One region of the Aeribacillus sp. FSL W8-0870 genome, then DNA from elsewhere that is predicted to be linked to it. Evidence: a T-box and tRNA genes for the amino acid it is inferred to sense, from the RefSeq annotation. Region 1 holds a T-box; the other holds one or more tRNA genes.
What was found. A T-box is a leader RNA that pairs with one kind of tRNA and senses whether it is charged. The one in region 1 lies ahead of ileS (isoleucine--tRNA ligase), so its partner is inferred to be a tRNA-Ile.

Region 1 (11,341 bases):
CTTGCGGCTTGAACAGGTTGAAGCAAAAAAAATCCACTATGATCAAATTGTCGATGTTTCGATCACGATGATGGAGAAAAAAGTAATAGTAAAAGGATTGATTGACAGCGGCAATCAATTGTATGATCCCATCACTAAGAAGCCAGTCATGATTGCCGAAGCGGAAAAATTAATGACCGTGTTTCCTGAAAGTATGCACCAAGTCATTTCAAATCGAAATCCTATGGAGGCTGTGACAGCAATAGAACAGAAAGAATGGATCGGCAGGCTGAAAATTATTCCGTACCGCTCAGTTGGCCAGGATCTTCAGTTGTTATTAGCCGTAATAGCAGACGAAGTGGTGATTCATACAAAAGAAGAATCATTAATGCTGTCCCGCCCGCTTATTGGACTAAATCATTCGCGGCTTTCAAGCGAAGACGATTATCAATGCATTATTCATCCAAAAATGATCCAGACGGGTAAACAAAAAGATGCTTCTTAGCCTTTATTCATAGCATACTCATAAACCAATTTGTTTAGAAGGGGGAACAACATGAAAAAAATTAAGCTTTATCTCACGTATATATGGTACAAGTTTTTAACAAAATTAGGGATCAAAACAGATGAAATTTATTATATCGGCGGAAGCGAAGCGCTGCCGCCTCCGCTTTCGAAGGAAGAGGAAGAAATACTGTTAAAAAAACTTCCGAGCGGCGATAAGGCTGCCCGTTCGATTTTGATTGAACGAAATTTGCGCCTTGTCGTGTATATTGCCCGAAAATTTGAAAACACCGGCATCAATATTGAAGATTTGATCAGCATTGGGACGATCGGGCTAATTAAAGCAGTCAACACCTTTAATCCCGAAAAAAAGATCAAGCTTGCGACATATGCATCTAGATGTATAGAAAATGAAATATTAATGTATTTGCGCAGAAATAATAAAACAAGATCTGAAGTTTCTTTTGATGAACCGTTGAACATTGATTGGGATGGAAACGAACTGCTTCTTTCGGATGTTCTCGGAACAGAAGACGATATTATTACAAAGGATTTGGAGGCTAATGTTGATCGAAAGCTATTAATGCGGGCGCTGCAGCAATTAAATGAACGAGAAAAACAAATAATGGAGCTTAGGTTTGGATTGCATGGCGGAGAAGAAAAAACGCAAAAAGATGTGGCTGACATGCTCGGGATTTCTCAATCTTACATATCAAGATTGGAAAAAAGAATTCTTAAGCGTCTTCGAAAAGAATTTAATAAAATGGTGTAATTTTTGCTTGCTAGTCGCATGTATAGCGAAAAATCAACAGCGTGTCCACTCTGAAAAGCTTGTGCATATTTTTCCCCTTCAGGGAGATACTTAACTTAAGACAGCAAGAACTCCTGTAAGGGGGAAACGAAATGACAAGAAATAAAGTTGAAATTTGCGGTGTTGATACTTCGAAGCTTCCTGTTTTAAAAAATGAAGAAATGCGAGAATTATTTAAACAAATGCAAAGCGGTGATTTATCAGCCAGAGAAAAGCTTGTCAACGGAAATTTGCGACTCGTTTTAAGCGTCATCCAAAGATTTAATAACAGAGGCGAGTTTGTCGATGATCTTTTTCAAGTAGGATGTATTGGGTTGATGAAATCTATAGATAATTTTGATCTGAGCCAAAACGTAAAATTTTCTACTTATGCTGTACCGATGATCATCGGTGAAATTCGTCGATATTTGCGAGACAACAATCCGATACGTGTTTCAAGATCATTGCGTGATATTGCCTATAAAGCTTTGCAGGTGCGTGAAAAACTCATGAGCGAAACGTCACGTGAGCCGAAGGCAGAAGAAATTGCTAAAGAGCTGAATGTGCCGCATGAAGAAATCGTTTTTGCTTTAGACGCCATTCAAGATCCAGTTTCATTATTTGAACCGATTTATAACGACGGCGGTGATCCGATCTTTGTCATGGATCAGTTAAGCGACGAGCGAAACCGCGATTCCAAGTGGATTGAAGAAATTGTTCTAAAAGAGGGGATCAGACGATTGAATGATCGGGAGAAGCTGATATTGAAAAAAAGGTTTTTTCAAGGCAAAACACAAATGGAGGTAGCAGAAGAAATCGGCATTTCCCAAGCTCAAGTTTCTCGGCTTGAAAAAGCTGCCATTAAACAAATGACCAAAAATATTCAATAATCATTGGGCCACATTCTTTTGAATGTGGCCCTTTATCATCATTCAAAAAAAAACTCATATACTGATTGTAAAAATACTTGAGGGGAGAAGCCGGCATGATCCATATTTCCGATTTGCAAATAAAAGATGTTGTGAATGTCCATGACGGAAAAAAATTAGGAAGCATTGAAGACGTTGACATCGACTTAAAAACTGGTAAAATTCAAGCGATCATGATCACTAGTCAAGGGAAGGTTTTAGGTTTTTTTGGAAAAGGGGAAGAAATTGTCATTCCTTGGAGGAACATCGTAAAAATCGGAAAAGATGTTATTTTAGTAAGAGTTTCGAAAAATGTTGAAACAGAATAAGAATCGCACGAATTTTGGTTAAATGTTGGCTTAAAGATATGTTAAAATAAAAATAAGAGAATTGTCGAAGAGGAATGGTACAATGAAACATGAACCGTTTCAATTAACAGATGAATCTTTTTTCTCCATACCTGCTTGGGCGAAGCTTCATTCTCAGATTACAGCAGGTTTTACGACGAGAAAAGGAGGATTTTCCAAGAATGGTTTTGCTTCATTAAATTTAGGTCTTCATGTGAATGATGAAAAGGAAACGGTGATCAAAAATCGAAAAATCATTGGGGACAAAATTCGTTTTGATCTACCAAACTGGGTATGTGCCGATCAAGTCCATGACAAACAAATTGTCAAGGTAGTAAATAAACATAAAGGATCAGGGGTTTTTACATATCGTCAATGCATCACTCAAACGGACGGCCTATACACATCGGAAAAAAATATATTACTTTCCCTTTTTTTTGCTGATTGTGTTCCGATTTTCTTTTTTTCTCCAAAAGACTCACTGATTGGCATCGCACATGCGGGCTGGAGAGGGACTGCGAAAAATATAGCAGGTGAAATGATCGACAGTTGGGTTTTGCACGAAGGTGTGCAAGCTCAAAATATATTTGCAGCCATAGGTCCTTCAATCGGCGAATGCTGTTATGTCGTCAATGACGATGTGATCGATGCGATCAAACCTCTTTTTGACAATGAGACGACATTTTATAAACAGCTTGAGAACGGCCTTTATTCTATTCATCTTGCAGAAATCAACAAAAGATTGTTAATGAAAAAAGGAGTGCCGGAACATCAAATCCTATTGACCTCATATTGTACAAGCTGCGATCAAGATTTGTTTTTTTCCCATCGAAGAGATCAAGGGAAAACAGGACGAATGATGGGATTTATCGGTTTGAAGGAGGGATACTAAGCCTTGTCAGTGAAAGAAAATTTAGCACGAATCCAACAGGAAATCGAACAAGCATGCAAAAAATCAAATCGAAAAATAGATGATATCCAAATTATTGCAGTGACGAAATATGTAACGGTAGAACGGGCTATAGAGGCGATAAATTCAGGCATTTTACACTTAGGCGAAAACAGGGATGACGGTTTTTTATCGAAATATAACAGCATTGGGTCAAAAGCTGTCTGGCATTTCATCGGCACACTTCAAACTCGAAAAGTGAAAAATATTATAGACAAGGTCGATTATATTCATTCGTTGGATAGAATATCGCTAGCAAACGAAATTGAAAAAAGAGCAGATCGAACGATCAAATGCTTTGTGCAAGTAAATACATCTGGCGAACAGTCAAAGCATGGCGTGGCTCCTGAACAATGCATTGATTTTATTCAACAGTTGAAGGAGTATCGCCATATCGAAGTTGTCGGATTAATGACAATGGCTCCATTTACAGAAGATGAAGATGAAATCAGAAGATGCTTCCGAAGTTTAAAGCAACTGCAGGAACAAGTGAAAGCACTAAATATAGCGAATGCACCATGTACAGAGCTATCAATGGGGATGTCCAACGACTACAAAATCGCGGTTGAAGAAGGGGCTACTTATCTTCGCATCGGCTCCTCGCTAGTAGGTACATAAAACGAAACTGGAGGTAAATCAGATGAGCTTAAAGAATAAATTTAAAAGCTTTTTTGCTCTCGATGATGAAGATTATGAGATTGAAGATATGGAAGCTCCGGAAGAGAAACACCAACATGAACCGATTATGTTCAATCACAACAGCAGCGTTGAAAAAAATGCCGCTTTCGGAAAACAAAATGTTGTAAGTTTGCAAAGCGCCCAAAAATCCACTAAAGTAATATTATGTGAGCCAAGAACGTATTCAGAGGCGCAAGAAATTGCTGATCATCTGAAAAACCGCCGTTCATGCATTGTCAATTTGCAGCGGATCGGGCATGATCAGGCAAAAAGAATTGTTGATTTTTTAAGCGGCACTGTTTATGCGATTGGCGGAGACATCCAGCGTGTTGGAACAAACATATTTTTATGTACCCCAGATAACGTAGATGTCGCCGGCTCCATTTCCGATTTCATGGCAGATGATGAAAATAAAAGGTGGTAGAAATGATTGATGGGGACAATATATAACATATTAAGTTTTTTGCTCGATATTTATTCCTATGCGATTATCATTTATATTTTGATGTCTTGGTTTCCGAATGCAAGGGAAACGTCCATTGGACAATTTTTAGCGGCTATATGTGAGCCTTATTTAGAACCGTTTAGAAGAATCATTCCTCCATTAGGGATGATTGATGTATCTCCTATTGTTGCATTGATTGCCCTGCATTTTGCAGATTATGGGCTGTATGCTCTTTTTAGTATGATTTCATAAAATTCATTCGCCGATTGACATTCGAATTGTTTTGTATGCCAATCGGCTCTTTTCATATCATAATTGGAGTTGTCTCTTATGGAGAGTGTTTATCAGCATTTTCGCAAAGAAGAAAGGGAGTTCATTGACAAAGTCTTTGGATGGAAACAAATTGTGACTGAGCAATATCGGCCAAAATTGACCGATTTTTTAGATCCGCGGGAACAGAAAATCATTAAGACATTGATCGGTGAAAATCCGGATGTTCACGTGCAATTTTTCGGAGGCTATAAAAATGCTGAAAGAAAGCGTGCTTTTTTTTACCCTGACTATATTCAACCGACATTAGATGATTTTTCAATGTTCGCATTTGAAATCATGTTCCCGAAAAAATTCGTAACATTATCACATCGCGAAGTGCTTGGATCGCTTATGTCGCTCGGCTTAAAACGGAGCAAGTTCGGCGACATTATCATTCATGATGAAACGGTGCAAGTCATGGTTGCGCAAGAAATTGCCAATTTTCTGCAGCTGAACTGGAATAAAATTGGAAAGATTTCCGTTCGTTTGAAACAGATTCCATTCGAAGATGTGTTTTCTCATGAAGAAGAAATGGATATTTCTTTGATCACCGTTTCTTCGCTTCGGCTCGATGCTGTTCTAGCAAATGTTTATCACCAATCTCGGCAAAAAATAAAATCGCTTATTGAAAATAGTCTTGTCAAAGTCAATTGGAAAATTGTTGAGGATGCTCATTTTGAAATTGCGGAAGATGATGTGTTATCTGTCCGAGGATTCGGAAGAAGCAAAGTTTTGGCAATTGAAGGGAAAACAAGAAAAGATAAGTGGCGCATTAAGATCGGAATACAAAAATAATATTACAAATGGAAAGATTTTTGCCCATTCTGTCGAAAAATCGTTTATAATTGGATTAGTGTTTTGCGAAAAACATACATATGGAGGTGGAATTTGTGCCTTTAACCCCGCTGGATATTCATAACAAGGAATTTACAAAAGGCTTTCGCGGCTATGATGAAGATGAAGTAAATGAGTTTTTAGATCAAGTGATTAAAGATTATGAAATGGTCATCCGCGAAAAGAAAGAATTGGAATTAAAGGTGAAGGAATTAACCGAGAAGCTGAATCACTTTACAAATATAGAAGAAACGTTAAATAAATCGATTTTAGTTGCGCAGGAAGCTGCGGAAGATGTGAAAAGAAACGCTCAAAAGGAAGCGAAGCTGATCATTAAAGAAGCGGAAAAAAATGCTGACAGAATCATCAATGAAGCACTTGCTAAATCGCATAAAATTGCAATGGAAATCGAAGAGATGAAAAAGCAGTCAAAAGTATTCCGCACCCGTTTTCAAATGCTCATCGAAGCACAGCTTGATCTGCTAAAAAATGATGATTGGGATCACTTAATGGAATACAATGTCGAGCCAATCTTAGGAGAAGAAGCGGAAGAACCGAAAGTATAACTTGACTTTTTTGTTCGTGATTTCATATAATACGAAAATAAAACGGAATATGACAAAACAATGAGAGGGACAGTAGTCCTTTCAAGCCCTTTATGACAGCGAACCGGGGACGGTGGAAGCCCGGGTAAAGGCGAAAGGATGAACATCACCCTTGAGTCCATAGCTGAAACATGCTAGTAGGCTGTGGCGGCCAAGTCCGTTATGTTTATGAGTGGATGTGCATGATTTGTGCGCATCTAAAAGGGTGGTACCGCGAGATTCCTCCTCGTCCCTTAGGGATGAGGAGTTTTTTTATTTTAGTGAACAAATATTATGTGGAGGAATGGGAATGGATTATAAAGAGACGTTACGAATGCCGAAAACAGACTTTCCAATGAGAGGAAACCTTCCGAAAAAAGAACCTGAGATCCAGAAAAAATGGGAAGAGATGGATATTTATGAAAAAGTGCAGGAGCGCACGAAAGGACGGCCTCTTTTCATATTACATGATGGTCCGCCGTTCGCAAACGGGGATATTCATATGGGGCATGCCTTAAACAAAATTTTAAAAGACATTATTGTCCGTTATAAATCCATGAGCGGATATTGCGCACCGTATGTTCCAGGATGGGATACACACGGTCTGCCAATTGAAACAGCACTTTTGAAGAAACAAAAAATCAATCGAAAAGAGATGGATGTCGCGCAGTTTCGAAAACATTGCGAGCAATATGCATGGGAGCAAATTGAGCGGCAGCGCGTGCAATTTAAACGCCTTGGAATTCGAGGCGACTGGAAAAATCCATATGTCACCTTGAAACCAGAATATGAAGCTCAGCAAATTCGCGTCTTTGGAGAAATGGCGAAAAAGGGATATATTTATAAAGGCTTGAAGCCGGTTTATTGGTCTCCATCGAGCGAATCTGCCTTGGCAGAGGCGGAAATTGAATATTATGACAAACGCTCGCCTTCTATTTATGTTGCATTTGAAATAAAGGACGGAAAAAATGTATTAACAGATGGAGAAAAAATCGTCATTTGGACGACTACTCCGTGGACTATCCCTGCAAACTTAGGAATTGCTGTTCATCCTGATTTGGAATATTCTGTAGTGAAGGTTGGAGCTGACAAGTTTGTGATCGCATCTGCCCTGCTCGAAGAAGTGGCAAAAGAGCTGGACTGGACAGAATATGAAGTAGTGAAATCGTTTAAAGGCAAAGAGCTGGAATATGTGGTTGCGAAACACCCGTTCTATGACCGCGATTCATTAGTGATCCTTGGCGAACATGTAACGACCGACGCTGGTACAGGATGCGTCCATACAGCGCCAGGCCATGGGGAAGACGATTTTGTCGTCGGACAAAAATATAACCTAGGCGTATTATGTCCTGTCGACGAAAGAGGGTACATGACAGAAGAAGCTCCAGGGTTCGAAGGATTGTTTTATGATGACGCAAATAAAAAAATAACGGAAAAATTAGAAGAAGTAGGGGCATTGCTAAAGCTTTCATTTATTACGCACTCCTATCCACATGACTGGCGGACAAAGAAACCAACGATTTTCAGAGCAACAGCGCAATGGTTTGCGTCCATTAAAGATTTTCGAGATGAATTGCTGCAAGCAATTAAAGAAACGAAATGGATCCCTAATTGGGGAGAAATTCGCATTCATAACATGATCCGCGATCGAAGCGATTGGTGTATTTCCCGTCAGCGGGCATGGGGCGTGCCAATTCCAGTGTTTTATGGTGAAAATGGGGAGCCGATCATAACAGATGAAACGATTGAACATGTGGCAAAACTGTTCCGCGAGCACGGCTCGAACGTTTGGTTTGAACGCGAAGCAAAAGACCTGCTTCCAGAAGGATTTACACACCCTTCAAGCCCGAACGGCATTTTTACAAAAGAAACAGACATTATGGACGTTTGGTTCGATTCAGGCTCTTCTCATCAAGCAGTTTTAGTTGAACGGGAAGATTTGCAGCGTCCTGCTGATCTTTATTTAGAAGGCTCTGACCAATATCGCGGCTGGTTTAATTCATCGCTGTCTACAGCAGTTGCTGTCACCGGAAAAGCTCCATATAAAGGCGTTTTAAGCCATGGATTTGCGCTGGACGGCGAAGGACGGAAAATGAGCAAATCGTTAGGAAATGTTGTTGTTCCTGCCAAAGTGACGGAACAGTTTGGAGCAGATATTCTTCGTCTATGGGTAGCATCAGTTGATTATCAATCGGACGTTCGCGTCTCTGATGCAATCTTAAAACAAGTATCTGAAGTATATCGGAAAATTCGCAACACGTACCGTTTCTTGTTAGGAAATTTGTTTGATTTTGATCCAAATCAGCATCGTGTTTCTGTAGAAAAATTAAGAGAAGTGGATCGCTATATTCTCATTAAACTGAATAAACTAATTGCCAAAGTGCGAAAAGCATATGAAGAATATGATTTTGCATCCATCTATCATGACGTTCACAATTTCTGTACGATTGAGCTAAGCTCATTTTATCTTGATTTTGCAAAAGACATTCTGTATATTGAGGCTGCTGACAGCCATAATCGACGTTCTATCCAAACGGTTTTATATGAAGCGCTTCTTGCTCTTGTAAAGCTGATGACACCGATTTTGCCGCATACAACAGAAGAAGTATGGGGACATATTGAATCAGTCGAAGAAAAGAGCGTACAGCTTGTCGATATGCCGGAAGCTGTAGAGATTGAAGGCAGCAAAGAGATTGAAGCGAAATGGGATCAGTTTATGTCAGTTCGCGATGATGTATTAAAGGCCCTGGAAATTGCCCGAAATGAAAAAGTGATCGGCAAATCGTTAAATGCTGCTCTCATCCTTTATCCGAACGAAGAAATAAAAGAATTGTTCAATTCAATACAAGAGGACTTAAAACAGCTGTTTATTGTTTCCCAGTTAGAAATTGCCGGTGATTACAAAGATGCTCCAGAAGAAGCGCAAACATTTGATAGCATCAAAATAATTGTGAAGCAAGCGGATGGTGAGACTTGTGAAAGATGTTGGGTTGTTTCAACAGATATAGGCACTGATCAAGACCATCCGACATTGTGCAAAAGATGTGCAAGCATTGTGAAAGATCACTACAGCCATCTAGCATAGTTTTATCAGCTCCCTGTGCAAACAGGGAGTTTTTTCATTTAGCAATGCTTCCTCATAAAGAAGTGTCATAAAAAGAACGATCTTTCATTGAAATCCGTCATAGTCAATTGGAAAAGTTTTCTCGGATGCTTTTTCAAAAATGAATACTTTGCTCAAAATTGAAAGAAGAATTCAGCTTTTTAGCTTTTAAAGTGTGAATCATTTCCAAGCCGCTATTTACGTGTGTGGAAAAACTTGAATGTGATAGGAGGCAGTACGGCGGTTACAATATAAATACAAAACAGACGAGGGGGTTTTAATAATGAATCCGCTCGATCAAATCAAAGACGAATTAACGTTAATGAAGAACGAACTTAATGCGCGGCTCGCCAAAAGTCAATTGGATGACCCGATTTTTATCCGGGATGTAAAAAATGAGCTCAACGATGTTGAGCTTGCATTGGAAAAAATGGAATATGGACTTTATGGCATATGTGAAGAAACATTGCAAAAATTGCCGCTCGAACAATTGGCACAAATTCCGACAGCCAGAACGATTCATGATTTTCTCAATATGAAATCATATTTAAAAAAAACACTAGAATATCATTAAGAAGTGAAGTGAACAAGCTTCACTTTTTTGCTTGTTCCCCTTCTTTACTGTTTGTCAAAAAATGTGCTAAAATTTGATGGAAACTTGCCAGTGAGTGGAGGAACGCAGTGTGCTTAAATATTTGATTGCATTATTTGTCATCGCTCTCGACCAATGGACAAAATGGCTGATCGTAAAAAATATGGAAATTGGCGAAAGCATTGAAATTATCAACGGATTTTTATACATAACGTCTCACCGCAATAAAGGAGCGGCTTGGGGAATATTGCAAAACCAGATGGTGTTCTTTTATGTGATTACCATTATTGTTGTCGTAGCGATTATTTATTATATGCAAAAATATGCGAAACAAAATGCAATGCTGGGGGTTGCTCTCAGCTTAATGCTCGGCGGAGCGATTGGGAATTTTATTGACCGCCTTTTCCGCAAAGAGGTGGTGGACTTTATCCATACATATATTTTCGGTTATAATTTTCCAATTTTTAATATTGCCGATTCATCTTTAACAATCGGTGTTATTTTACTTTTCATATATTTTCTGTTTTTTGAAGAAAAGAAGCAAAAGGAGTAGAAAATGGAGCAATTTACTTTTGTTGTGACGGAAAAAGAGGAACATGAACGAATAGATAAATTTTTGGCCAATAAAGATGAGAATTGGTCAAGAACGTTGGTCCAAAATTGGATCAAGGACGGGGTTGTTTCAGTAAATGAAAAATCGGTGAAGGCCAATTACAAGTGCCAAATTGGTGATGTCATCACTGTATCTGTTCCAGAACCGGAAGAGCTGGATGTCAAGCCTGAGCCGATGGAGCTTGATATATACTATGAGGATGAAGATGTCATCGTTGTCAATAAACCGCGTGGGATGGTCGTCCATCCAGCGCCGGGACACACTTCAGGAACACTTGTGAACGGTCTTTTATATCATTGTAAAGATTTGTCCGGAATTAACGGAGTCCTTCGTCCGGGAATTGTTCACCGGATTGATAAAGATACTTCAGGTTTATTAATGGTTGCCAAAAATGATTACGCTCATGAATCATTAGCAAATCAATTAATGGAAAAGAGGGTTGAAAGGAGATATAAGGCGATTGTACACGGGGTAATTCCGCACGATCATGCCACAATTGATGCTCCGATCGGCAGGGATCCAAAGGATCGGCAAAAAATGACGGTAACAAAAATAAACAGTAAAGAAGCTGTCACCCATTTTCATGTGCTGGAACGATTTTCGGATTATACATATATTGAATGTCGGCTGGAAACCGGAAGAACGCATCAAATCCGCGTGCATATGAAATATATCGGTTTTCCGCTAGCCGGCGATCCAAAAT
Region 2 (11,341 bases), 300 kb from region 1:
ATTTCCAATTCGAATTGCTGATTTTGCGATGTTGACTGCGTTATCTGCCATTCGTTCGATATCAGCAGCTATTTTAATGGAAACAATGATTCTTCTTAGATCAATCGCAACGGGCTGCTGCTTTGCAATTAAAAGAATTGCAAAGTCATTAATTTCCTCTTCGAGCTGATCGACATTCACATCTTGCTCTAATACTTCAATAGCCAAATCGATATCCTGCTTTTCTAATGCGCGGATTGATTTGCCTAATGCAACTTCCGTCAAACTGCCGATTTCAATTAACTTGGTGTGTAACGTGTTCAAGTCAAGTTCGAATTTTTCTCTCATTTTTTTTCCTCCAACATGAACCGTGTTATTCAAAACAATTATTATCCGAAGCGTCCTGTAATATAATCTTCCGTCCGCTTATCTGACGGATTAGAAAAGATTTGGTCGGTTTCGCCAAATTCGATAACTTCTCCGTTTAAGAAAAAGGCAGTTTTATCAGATATACGTGCAGCTTGCTGCATGTTATGCGTTACAATAATAATGCTGTAATCTTTCTTTAATTCTTGAACCAATTCCTCAATTTTCAACGTAGAAATCGGATCAAGCGCTGACGTTGGTTCGTCCATCAAAATCACATCAGGTTCAATTGCTAAACAACGCGCAATACATAAACGCTGCTGTTGTCCTCCTGACAGGCCATACGCGTTTTCCTTCAACCGATCTTTTACTTCATCCCATATAGCCGCGCCTCTTAAACTTTTTTCGACGATTTCATCCAATATTTTTTTATCACGGATGCCGTGTATTCTCGGTCCATACGCAATATTGTCATAAATAGATTTCGGAAACGGGTTCGGCTTTTGGAAAACCATGCCGACTTGAGTGCGCAGTTCTTCAACACGATAAGATTTATCAAATATATTTTTTCCGCGATATAATATTTCACCGTTGATTCGAACGGATGGAATCAGCTCGACCATTCGATTCAATGTTTTGATATAAGTCGACTTTCCGCACCCAGAAGGACCGATGATTGCAGTTACTTCATTTTCATAAATGTCTAAATCAATGTTTTTTAGAGCTTGATCATCACCGTACCATAAATTTAAGCCGTTCGTTTTATAGACAATTTTCTTTTCATTCTTGTCTTCGCTATTTTGTTCATAAACAATTTCTTGTTCTTTTTTCAGTTCAGTTTTTTTCAATTCAGTAATTGCCAAAATAAAAACCTCCTTCATCCTTTTAGGAAAACCCATTTAATAACGCTTTTGAAATTTGTTTCGAATCAACACCGCAACCGAATTCATTACTATTAAGAAAATAAACAACACAATGATTCCGGCAGCTGCTACATTTTGAAATTCTGCTTGAGGTCGCGACGCCCAATTGTAAATTTGAATCGGCATAACCGTATAGGAGCTTAATAAATTCTCTGGTAAATAGTTAACAAATACAAATGCACCCGCCACAAGAAGAGGGGCTGTTTCTCCAATAGCTCGTGAAAAAGCTAAAATGCTTCCGGTAAGAATTCCAGGAATTGCAGCTGGAAGAACAATTCGATAAATTGTTTGCCATTTTGTTGCTCCCATTCCATAAGAAGCTTCACGTAACTCTTTCGGAACCGAACGGATCGCTTCTTGTGCCGCCACGACAATAACTGGCAATATTAATAAACTCATCGTTAAACCGCCTGCCAAAATGCTTCTGCCTAAATCCATTCCCCGAACAAATACTGTAAGCCCCAACAAACCAAAAACAATAGATGGGACACCCGCCAAATTCGAAATATTCGCCTGAATAAAATTTGTAAGTTTATTTTTTTTCGCATATTCCTCTAAATAGATAGCTGTTCCTACACCAAGCAGGAGGGAAATTGGAATGACCACTCCCATAACCCAAATTGAGCCGACCAGGGCTGCTTTTATTCCTGATGCAGAAGCTCTTCTAGAGGCAAAATTTTGGAAAAACTCCGGTGTTACATAACTAATTCCTTGAGTGAATATTCGGTATAACAGAATAGCAAGGACTACTAAAGCGAAGATGGTAGATACAAAAAACAGTGTTTGAAAAAAACGATTTTTCATGGCCCTTTTGCCCATCATTTTTCGAACAACCGTTTGATCAATGTACTTCATGTTAATATTCCTCCCTGAATCGGCGCGAGATAAATTGAGCTAATAAATTCATCAGCATTGTAAAGACAAAAAGCGTGGCCCCGACAGCATAAATGCTGTAATAGATTGTTGTTCCGTATCCCGCATCGCCCGTGCTGACTTGAACGATATAAGCCGTCATCGTTTGAATAGATTCAGTTGGATCAAACGTTAATTTTGGAGTGGCTCCTCCAGCCAATGTGACAATCATTGTTTCGCCAATCGCACGGGAAATTCCTAGTACGAACGAGGCAACGACTCCCGATGTGGCAGCAGGAAGTACTACTTTTAAAGCCACCTCAAATTTTGTCGCACCTAAAGCAAGTGCGCCTTCTCGAATGGAATTCGGAACAGAGCTCATCGCATCTTCTGAAAGGGAAGCAATCATCGGAATAATCATAATTCCAACAACAATGCCCGGGCTTAATGCATTGAAAAAGCCAATATCAGGGATCAATTTTTGCAAGAGAGGAGTAACAAACGTCAGAGCAAAAAAACCATATACAATAGTTGGAATTCCTGCCAAAACCTCTAAAATCGGTTTGATAATCCTTCTTGTCCGATCTGACGCATACTCACTCAAAAAAATAGCAGATGCAAGACCGACTGGAAGCGCAACAATCATGGCAATAACCGTTACTAAAAGCGTGCCAGAAACAAGAGCCATGATTCCATATGAGGCATCATCTTTTAAAAACGGATACCATTCTTTTTCAGTGATAAATTCAAAAAAAGAAACTCGTGAAAAAAACATGATTGTTTCTGTAGCAAGAGTAGCAATGATTCCGATAGTTGTTAAGATGGAAATAGCTGCTGCAACAAATAAAACGGCTGGGACCATTTTTTCCATAAAATCGCGCGTGGATTTTTTTGTTTTTTTCTCTTTGATCATTTCCCGAACCGATTTTCCTGCAGATAAAGCCATCATGAAAACCCCTTTCATGCCCATAGGAAGATGAGAAGCAAGGATGCTTCTCATCCAACCAGTCTATTTATTTTTATTTTAAACCTTCAAGCGTTTTTAACTGTTCATCATATTGCTCTTGCGGAAGTTTTACATAGCCAACTTCCTCTGCCAATTGCCCAGCGTTTTCCAAGGCAAACTTCACGTATTCATACACTTGCGGCTTTTCTTTTAATGATTTGTTGTTCACATAAAAGAATAGCGGACGGGAAAGCGGTTCATAAGTTCCTTTTTCAATCGTTTCATTTGTCGGCTCGACTGCTTCCCCTTTAGAGTTTACAATCGGTACAACTTTCAACTGGTCTTTATTTTCTAAATAGTATGCATAGCCGAAATAACCTATTGCATTTTTATCGTTAGCGACTCCTTTTACAAGTACGTTATCGTCTTCGGACAATGTCGCATCTTTTACAATCGGCTCACCGCCTAAAACAACTTCATCAAAATAATCATACGTACCGGAATCTGTACCAGGCGAGAAGTATTTAATTTTTTCATCCGGCCACTCAGGGTTGATGTCAGACCATTTTTTCGGCTCGCCTTTCCAAATTTTTGCTAAATCTTCGATCGTAAGTTTATCGACCCAGTCATTTTCTTTGTTTACAACAACGGATAAACCGTCAAAAGCAATTTTGAATTCTGTATATTCAATACCATTTTCTTCAGCAACTTTTTTCTCTTCGTCTTTAATTGGGCGAGATGCGTTAGAAATATCAGTTTCACCAGCTGTAAATTTTTCAAAGCCTCCGCCTGTTCCTGAAATTCCAATTGGAGCTTTTACATCAGGATGTTCTGCAGCAAATTCTTCAGAAACAGCTTCCATTATCGGACCAACAGTTGATGATCCATCAATAGCGATTTCACCTTCTAATTTTTGCTCGCTTGATCCGCTTTCTGAAGATGATTGCTGTCCGGAGTTTGAACCATTTGTGTTTGCATCATCCGAATTACCGCAGGCTGCTGTAAAAGCTAATACAGAACTGATCATAATGGATGACGCCAAAAATTTAAAATTTTTCATTCGGTTACTTCCCCCTATTATTTCGTGATCTCATCTTACGTATATAAGATTAACTTTCAAGTATTAAACAAGTTTTAATAGAATGTAAAGCTTTTGTAAAGCTTGTTTTTTGTGTGTATAAAGAACAGCTGATGCTGCGTAAACGGCATTCCGCATTTATTTTATCCCTTCTCTCCATCCGCTAGATTTGGCCTGTGTATGCGCTTTTCTTGTTTTAACGGGCGGTTGCTTTCTTTCAGCCTAATTTGTTTAACAAACAGATATATGAACGCATGGCCTGAACCTATTAAGAGCAATAAAAAAGGAATGGTTTTTGTTTCATTTGTCAAAGCAACTGTAAAAATAAAAAAGAGGATCGATAGGATTCTTCCTGCATTTAAAAAAATTTCTCGAACAACAATATATTCGATCCTTGCTTGCGCAATATTCCACCCTTTTCCAATCACATCATACGTGATCGAAGAGTACGGAACAAGCAAAATTGGATAGGCAATTCCGATTGCAATAGCATATATTAACAATCTTTCATAGGAAATTTGAAATAAAATGAGAAACAAGGAAAAGTATAGCATAAGCCCGCCGGCTAGAATAGCTTTTTTCCTCATTTTTTTCGTGATCCACCGAGAAGCCACAATATAAGTGAAAAAGGCTACGAAAGAATTTAGAAAACTAAATGTACCTAAAGCCATCTCACTTTTGGTCACGATGTATACAAACACATTAATGAAAAATGTAAATGTTCCTTCACGCAATCCTTGAAACACATGAGCGTTTGTAATTAATCTCCAATTTTTGTTTCTTTTTCTTTCTTGAATGATTTTCAATAAAATGTAATCTCCGTGAGCTTTTCTAGACGTAAAAAAGAAGCTCAACATGACAGCAACAGTAAATAACATTAACGAAACTGCAAAAATCACTTTATACCCAATAGTATTTGTAAGTCTTGAAATAATCAGACCGGCTAACATCGGTCCAACCATCCCTGAAAGGGAAGTTAATATCCCAAGAAAGCCATTAAAAAAGTCCCGTGTTTCCGGTTCAGTAATTTCAAATGTCAACACATTAAAGGCCAGCCAATAAAAACCGTAGCCGATGCCAATGATTGCACCTAACAAATACATGTAGTTGACAGCTTGATCTTTTAAAACTAAAACGGTTAGAAAAAATGCGGCTAAAAAGGACACTCCTAGGCGAAGTACAACGACTCGATCAATTTTTTTGGATACTTTCCCAGCAATAATGAAAGCAAGCGGCTGAAAAATGACAATAAATAAATTGTATAATCCTAAATCAATCAATTCCCCTGACTGTTTCCATAAATAAACATTTACGAACGTATTCGAAAGTGCAATGCTTAATGAATAAAAACCGCCGATCATCAACAGCAGCATGAAATCATGGTCTGTTTTTCTTGATCCAATCCATTTTTTGACGTTTATCATATAAAACTCCCCTTTACTTGCTACTACTATTTTTCCTAGCTAAAGGGGAGTTATGTATAAAGAAAGGTGTTTTCGTTACCTTTCAGTGATCAACCTCAAAAAAATGCACAGAAACCGCTGAAACGCGAATTATGCCAGTCATTTCCAAAAAATAGTAGAGTAGAAAACTGATTTCAAGGGGCTGTCCAGAAAGTCAAATCCGTTTGTGTCGTCCCATAGGCTGACCAGTTTGGATTTTTCTGTGTTGATTTCAAGGTCTAGTTTCTCCACCAGTTGCCTGTCAGCTACCGAGCGTCCTGGCATTTACTCGAGTTGGACTTGCACCAACTAGCAGATAACAGCTTAGCTGGGCGCGACAAATAAAAAAAGGCTGAGATTCGAATATCTCAGCCTCTTGTAACAGTTTATTTTGCAGCGCTGTAGCGTTTTGCCACTTCATCCCAATTCACAACATTCCAAAACGCTGCAATATATTCAGGACGACGGTTTTGGTATTTTAAGTAATAAGCATGCTCCCAAACATCAAGACCTAAAATTGGAGTTTTCCCTTCCATAAGAGGATTGTCTTGGTTTGGAGTGCTTGTAATTTCAAGCTCGCCGTTGTTTACAACCAACCATGCCCAGCCGGAGCCAAAACGACCAGCAGCAGCTTTAGCAAATTCTTCTTTAAAAGCTTCAAAACTTCCAAATTTTTTGTTAATTGCTTCTGCTAATTCTCCAGTTGGCTCGCCGCCTCCATTCGGTGAGAGGATGGTCCAGAACAAGCTGTGATTTGCATGTCCTCCACCATTATTTCGAACAGCTGTACGAACAGATTCAGGAACAGCGTCTAAATTAGAGATTAAGTCTTCTACACTTTTAGATAAAAGTTCAGTTTGACCTTCCAAAGCAGCGTTCAAGTTCGTCACATATGTGTTATGATGTTTTGTGTGGTGAATCGTCATTGTTTCTTTGTCAATATGAGGTTCCAATGCATCATAGTCGTATGGCAATTTAGGTAATTCATAAGCCATAATGAATCTCCTCCTTAATGATTAATATGTACTAAATGCTTTCTGCCTTGAAGCTTTCATATTCAGATTACCAAACTTATTAAAATGATGCAATTAATGTGCAATTAAAAAAGCGGTTACATTATTCGACTAATTTTATGGACCCTGCAGGATTCGAACCTGCGACCGGACGGTTATGAGCCGTCTGCTCTAACCAGCTGAGCTAAGGGTCCTTTTTCAAACACATAAGTAAATTATCACTAAATAGCTGTTGAAGTCAATGGCTAATTTAGAATATTGTATAAAGAAAATGAATGATCATCAACAGCTGAATCAGCCCTTTTGCTACTGTGCTCGCCAACAACCCCAATAAAGAACCGACTCCAACCTTTACAGCCTCGCTAAATGTTTTGCGGTGTACGAGAAGCTCTGCCGCAACAGCCCCTAAAAAAGGTCCTAAAATAATGCCAACAAACGGGATGATAAATGGCCCGGCAATTAAACCAATCGTACTTCCCCAGCCGGCTGCTTTACTTCCACCAAACCGTTTAACTCCTACCATATTTGCCAAATAATCCGATAGGAATAAAAGAATGATGAACATACTTTCAACAACCCAAAATGAAATGGTTAACTGGCTGAAGCTAAAACAAATCCCATAGATAAAAAAGGCTGCTACAATCAATAACGCTGACGGTAAAATGGGGAAAAGCAGCCCGACAAAAGATAAGATAAAAAGAGCAATGATCAAAATCCAAATGATTACATCCATTTGCTTATCCTCCTATAAATTAGAAATCAATGAACAATTTAATCCACTTGAAACGATTATTGACGGTATCCTAAAACAGCTTCCGCAATATTCACCGAGTGGTCGCCAATTCGTTCTAAGTTGCTGATAATATCTACATATACTATTCCGCCTTGTCCGGTACAAATCCCTTCATTAATGCGGATAATATGTTTTTTGCGTAAAGTGCGTTCCATTCTATCGATTTTTTCTTCAGATTTCAATACTTTTTTTGCTAATACAACATCGTTATCATCTAAAGCGTCGATCGCATCCTTCACATTTTGCAAGGTAATTTCAAACATTTCCAATAAATCTTCCAATGCCTGCTCAGTAATGGTGACTTTATTATTATTTTTATAATCAATAAGCTCCACTATATTTTCAAAATGGTCGCCGATTCGTTCAATATCTCGAACAGTATCCATTAAAATGGAATGTCGGCGTGAATCATTTTGCGACATATCTTTTCCAGAAATCAATACGAGATAATCTGTTATTTTCCTATCTAAATTATTGATCGCCTCTTCAAGCTGCATCGCCATTTGTGCGTGCTTCTGCTGATTTGTCATCAAAAATTGTCTCGTTTCCTCTAGCCCTAATGATGCATATTGACCCATCCGAAGCACTTCTTCCTTCGCTTGCCCTAAAGCAATGGTTGGTGACTGTTCAATAAAAATTGGATCCAAATGCTTCGCTTTATACTCTATCGCTAAATCTTCACCAGGTATAACTTTTGTGACAAGCAGTGCAAGTGCACCGATGAACGGCGCTTGAACGATCGTATTGACAACATTAAATATTCCATGAGCAAAGGCAATGGTCATTTCAGGATTTAAATACAAATGGGCTTGCAATGATTCGATAAAATATTTGAAAATTGGTAAAATAATTAGAAAAATTGCCGTTCCGATTAAATTAAACATTACATGCGTCAAAGCAGCCCGTTTGGCAGCAATCGATGCTCCAATTGATGCCAAAACTGCTGTGATGGTTGTTCCGATATTATCACCGAATAATAAAGGCAGCGCAGCGTTGAGATCAATTAACCCTTGTGAAAACATCATTTGCAAAATCCCAATCGTCGCACTTGAACTTTGAACGATGATTGTAAAAACGGTTCCAATTACAACGCCAAGCAGCGGATTTGCACTTATGCTGACAGTCAAGTCATGAAAAATTTCTAATGATCTTAACGGCTTCATGCCGTCTCCCATCAATTCAAGCCCAAAAAACAAAGCGCCAAATCCAAAGATCACCTGCCCGATGCTGTTTATTTTTTTGTTTTTAGAAAAAAATAAAAGAACAGAACCTATAAATAAAATTGGCAAGGCATAAGCTTCGATATCGAATCCGATAATAAATGCCGTAACAGTCGTTCCGATATTTGCTCCCATGATCACGCCTATTGCTTGCTTTAAGCTCATGAAGCCGGCAGAAACGAGACCAACCGTTAAAACAGTTGTACCGCTGCTTGATTGAATTAACATTGTCACAAACATCCCAGCAAAAATACCCATAATAGGGTTTGTCGTAAACTTATCCAAAATATCTCGTAATTTATCTCCGGAGAATTTTTGCATACCTTCTCCCATACTTTTAATCGCAAATAAAAAAATTCCAATCCCGCCAAGAAATTCAAATAATATTTTTTGAACATCTACATCCACTCGTTTCACCTCCTTATTTTTCCAAATATATTAACGGTTAAATCATTTTTGAAAAAGAAACGTTTACATTTCCCATTACCAAATTCCTTCAAATCCAATTTTTTTATTTTGCAATCGGTGCAGGCTCCTGCAGCTTCTGTCTATAATAATGGACGAAACCGATATGCCCCGCAAATAAAATTAATTTTTAACATGTCCCTCCCACACATGTTACTTTTATATTTTAAATTTAACAAAAAAATTTTACATTTTGTTCACAATTGTTATTCTTATTGCCGAATCGCCTATATAACTTATTTTCATTATTTTTGTTTCATTGGTACAATCAAATAGAAATGTTATAAAAGGAAGTGTTTCGATCAATGAATTTATTTGTCCTCCTTTTTAAAAGCATATACTCTCCAAAAACAATCGCTCTTACTAGATTTCAAAAAATCGGCAAACCCATTCTTTATGGATTTTTATTGGCCTTTCTTGCCGCCCTGCCCAATTGCATATATTTAAACTTAGCTATTGTAAATGCTATAAACGGGCTTGACCAAACGATAAATGAAAAAATCCCTGAATTCACCATTCATAACGGAACTTTAAAATCCGAGGAAAATGCGGTTGTGAAAGCAAAGCATGATCAATATACAATTATTTTTGACCCAAAAGGAACTTTCACAAGGGATGACTTGAAATGGCAGGAAAACGTCATCGGCATCTTATCGAATGAATTTGTTTTCGTTTCCAATGGCACAATGCAGCAGCTCGAGTATAACTTTTTTCAGGAAACAGAGATAACAAAAGAGGATTTGACAGCTGCCATCAAACAGCTGTCTGAAGTTGCTCCGATTATCATTCCCGTGATATCTGTCACACTATTTGCGATGTCAGCCACTTCTAAATTTGTGGAAATTACGTTTTTAGCTATTGTCGGGCTGTTGTTTAAAAAGAGGATGGGAAAAAGATTAAATTTTAAACAGCTTTGGACTATTTCAGCCTACAGCGTCACGCTTGCAACCGTGTTTTTTGCCATTATGAACTTTTTTCTCATCGATATATCCTTTGCTCTTTATATAAACTGGTTTGTACATATAACTGTTTTATATCTTGTATTAAAAGAAATCCCGAGCCCGAAACAACCAATAAAAGCTGCATAAAAAACCCCTTAAGGCAGAATTTCCAACTCTGCCTTAAGGGGTTATTAACACTATGATTTAAACTGAAATTTGTTTGTAGTGGACTTTAGAGATTCGGACAGTTCCATTAAAGTTAGTCCAATAGCATGGGTTTCGCGAATTTGTTCCATCTGTACTTTTGCGACAGATTGCATTTGCTCTGCACTGGCGAACGTTTCTTGAGAGACTGATAAAAAATTTTCAGCAGATTGCTCCATTTTAGGGAGCCAATCATCTAAAGTATGTAAGCTGTGTCTTGTTTCAGACAATATTTCATTCACTTTTCCAATCTCATCTACTAGTTGATCAAATGAAAGCCGCGATTTACCTGCAACTTCTAAATGGTTTTGCACAAGCTCCAAAATTAGCTTAAACTGCTGATAAGCGCTCTGAGAAATATCATGCATCATTTTTACAGACTGTGCTATGTCTTCCGTCGCTTTGGATGACTGTTCAGCCAATTTTCGGACTTCCTCAGCAACGATAGCAAATCCTTTGCCTTCTTCTCCAGCTCTTGCTGCTTCAATTGTTGCATTTAATGACAATAGCTTTGTTTTCTCAGATATTGCATATATCATTTCCACAACCTTTTCAATCGCCGTCGAATGATCTCGAACACTTTGGATCGTTTTAGACATAGTTTTGCACTCTTTTTCAAAGCGATTTAACGATTCGATCATCTGTCTCATATTTTGTTCTCCCGTGTTGGCTGATCGGTTCATGCCTTGTGCGCTTGAGAAAAGGCGCTCTATTCTCTCCAGCACAGTTTGAACTGTATTTTTCATGGAATGAAATACTTTTGCGCTTTCTTCAGAGCTTGAAGCTGTTTGCTGCGCACCGTTTTTCACCATTTCAATCGCTTCAACAAGATTCGTATGTAATGTTAATACGTCATCAGAAGAGTGTTTAAGCTTCCGGCCTGTCGAAAACAAATTTTCTGTTGTGGTATTAATCCTTTGAATCATCATCCCCAAATAGCCTGCCAATTGCTTAAAGCTTTTGATGAGCGAAAGGATTTCTGGAAGATTTGTATTTATGTTTAAATCAAGCTGAATATCTCCTTCACGCATTTTTCTCATTTTTTCCCTCAAAATCGTCAACGGTTTTGTCATACTTCTGACAGCTAAAAACAATATTCCCATCATAAAAAAGACGCTG

Region 2: it encodes a tRNA-Ile, which carries the amino acid that the T-box ahead of ileS (isoleucine--tRNA ligase) is inferred to sense. The anticodon was not compared.

Annotation. Positions count from the first base shown of each region.
Region 1 covers NZ_CP150165.1:2,498,357-2,509,697, reverse strand. Annotated here, with positions in the region: gene spoIIGA (sigma-E processing peptidase SpoIIGA) at 1-484, shown strand, start outside; gene sigE (RNA polymerase sporulation sigma factor SigE) at 536-1,255, shown strand; gene sigG (RNA polymerase sporulation sigma factor SigG) at 1,387-2,163, shown strand; gene NSU02_RS12105 (YlmC/YmxH family sporulation protein) at 2,259-2,510, shown strand; gene pgeF (peptidoglycan editing factor PgeF) at 2,593-3,420, shown strand; gene NSU02_RS12095 (YggS family pyridoxal phosphate-dependent enzyme) at 3,424-4,095, shown strand; gene NSU02_RS12090 (cell division protein SepF) at 4,118-4,579, shown strand; gene NSU02_RS12085 (YggT family protein) at 4,589-4,852, shown strand; gene NSU02_RS12080 (RNA-binding protein) at 4,931-5,707, shown strand; gene NSU02_RS12075 (DivIVA domain-containing protein) at 5,803-6,312, shown strand; T-box leader at 6,364-6,588, shown strand; gene ileS (isoleucine--tRNA ligase) at 6,641-9,415, shown strand; gene NSU02_RS12065 (molecular chaperone DnaK) at 9,717-10,007, shown strand; gene lspA (signal peptidase II) at 10,102-10,578, shown strand; gene NSU02_RS12055 (RluA family pseudouridine synthase) at 10,582-11,341, shown strand, end outside.
Region 2 covers NZ_CP150165.1:2,793,673-2,805,013, forward strand. Annotated here, with positions in the region: gene phoU (phosphate signaling complex protein PhoU) at 1-327, opposite strand, end outside; gene pstB (phosphate ABC transporter ATP-binding protein PstB) at 369-1,178, opposite strand; gene pstA (phosphate ABC transporter permease PstA) at 1,245-2,123, opposite strand; gene pstC (phosphate ABC transporter permease subunit PstC) at 2,125-3,066, opposite strand; gene NSU02_RS13605 (PstS family phosphate ABC transporter substrate-binding protein) at 3,140-4,126, opposite strand; gene NSU02_RS13610 (MFS transporter) at 4,288-5,568, opposite strand; gene sodA (superoxide dismutase SodA) at 5,973-6,581, opposite strand; tRNA gene NSU02_RS13620 (tRNA-Ile) at 6,720-6,793, opposite strand; gene NSU02_RS13625 (DUF456 domain-containing protein) at 6,850-7,332, opposite strand; gene NSU02_RS13630 (Na/Pi cotransporter family protein) at 7,389-9,020, opposite strand; gene NSU02_RS13635 (DUF1189 domain-containing protein) at 9,383-10,165, shown strand; gene NSU02_RS13640 (methyl-accepting chemotaxis protein) at 10,216-11,341, opposite strand, start outside.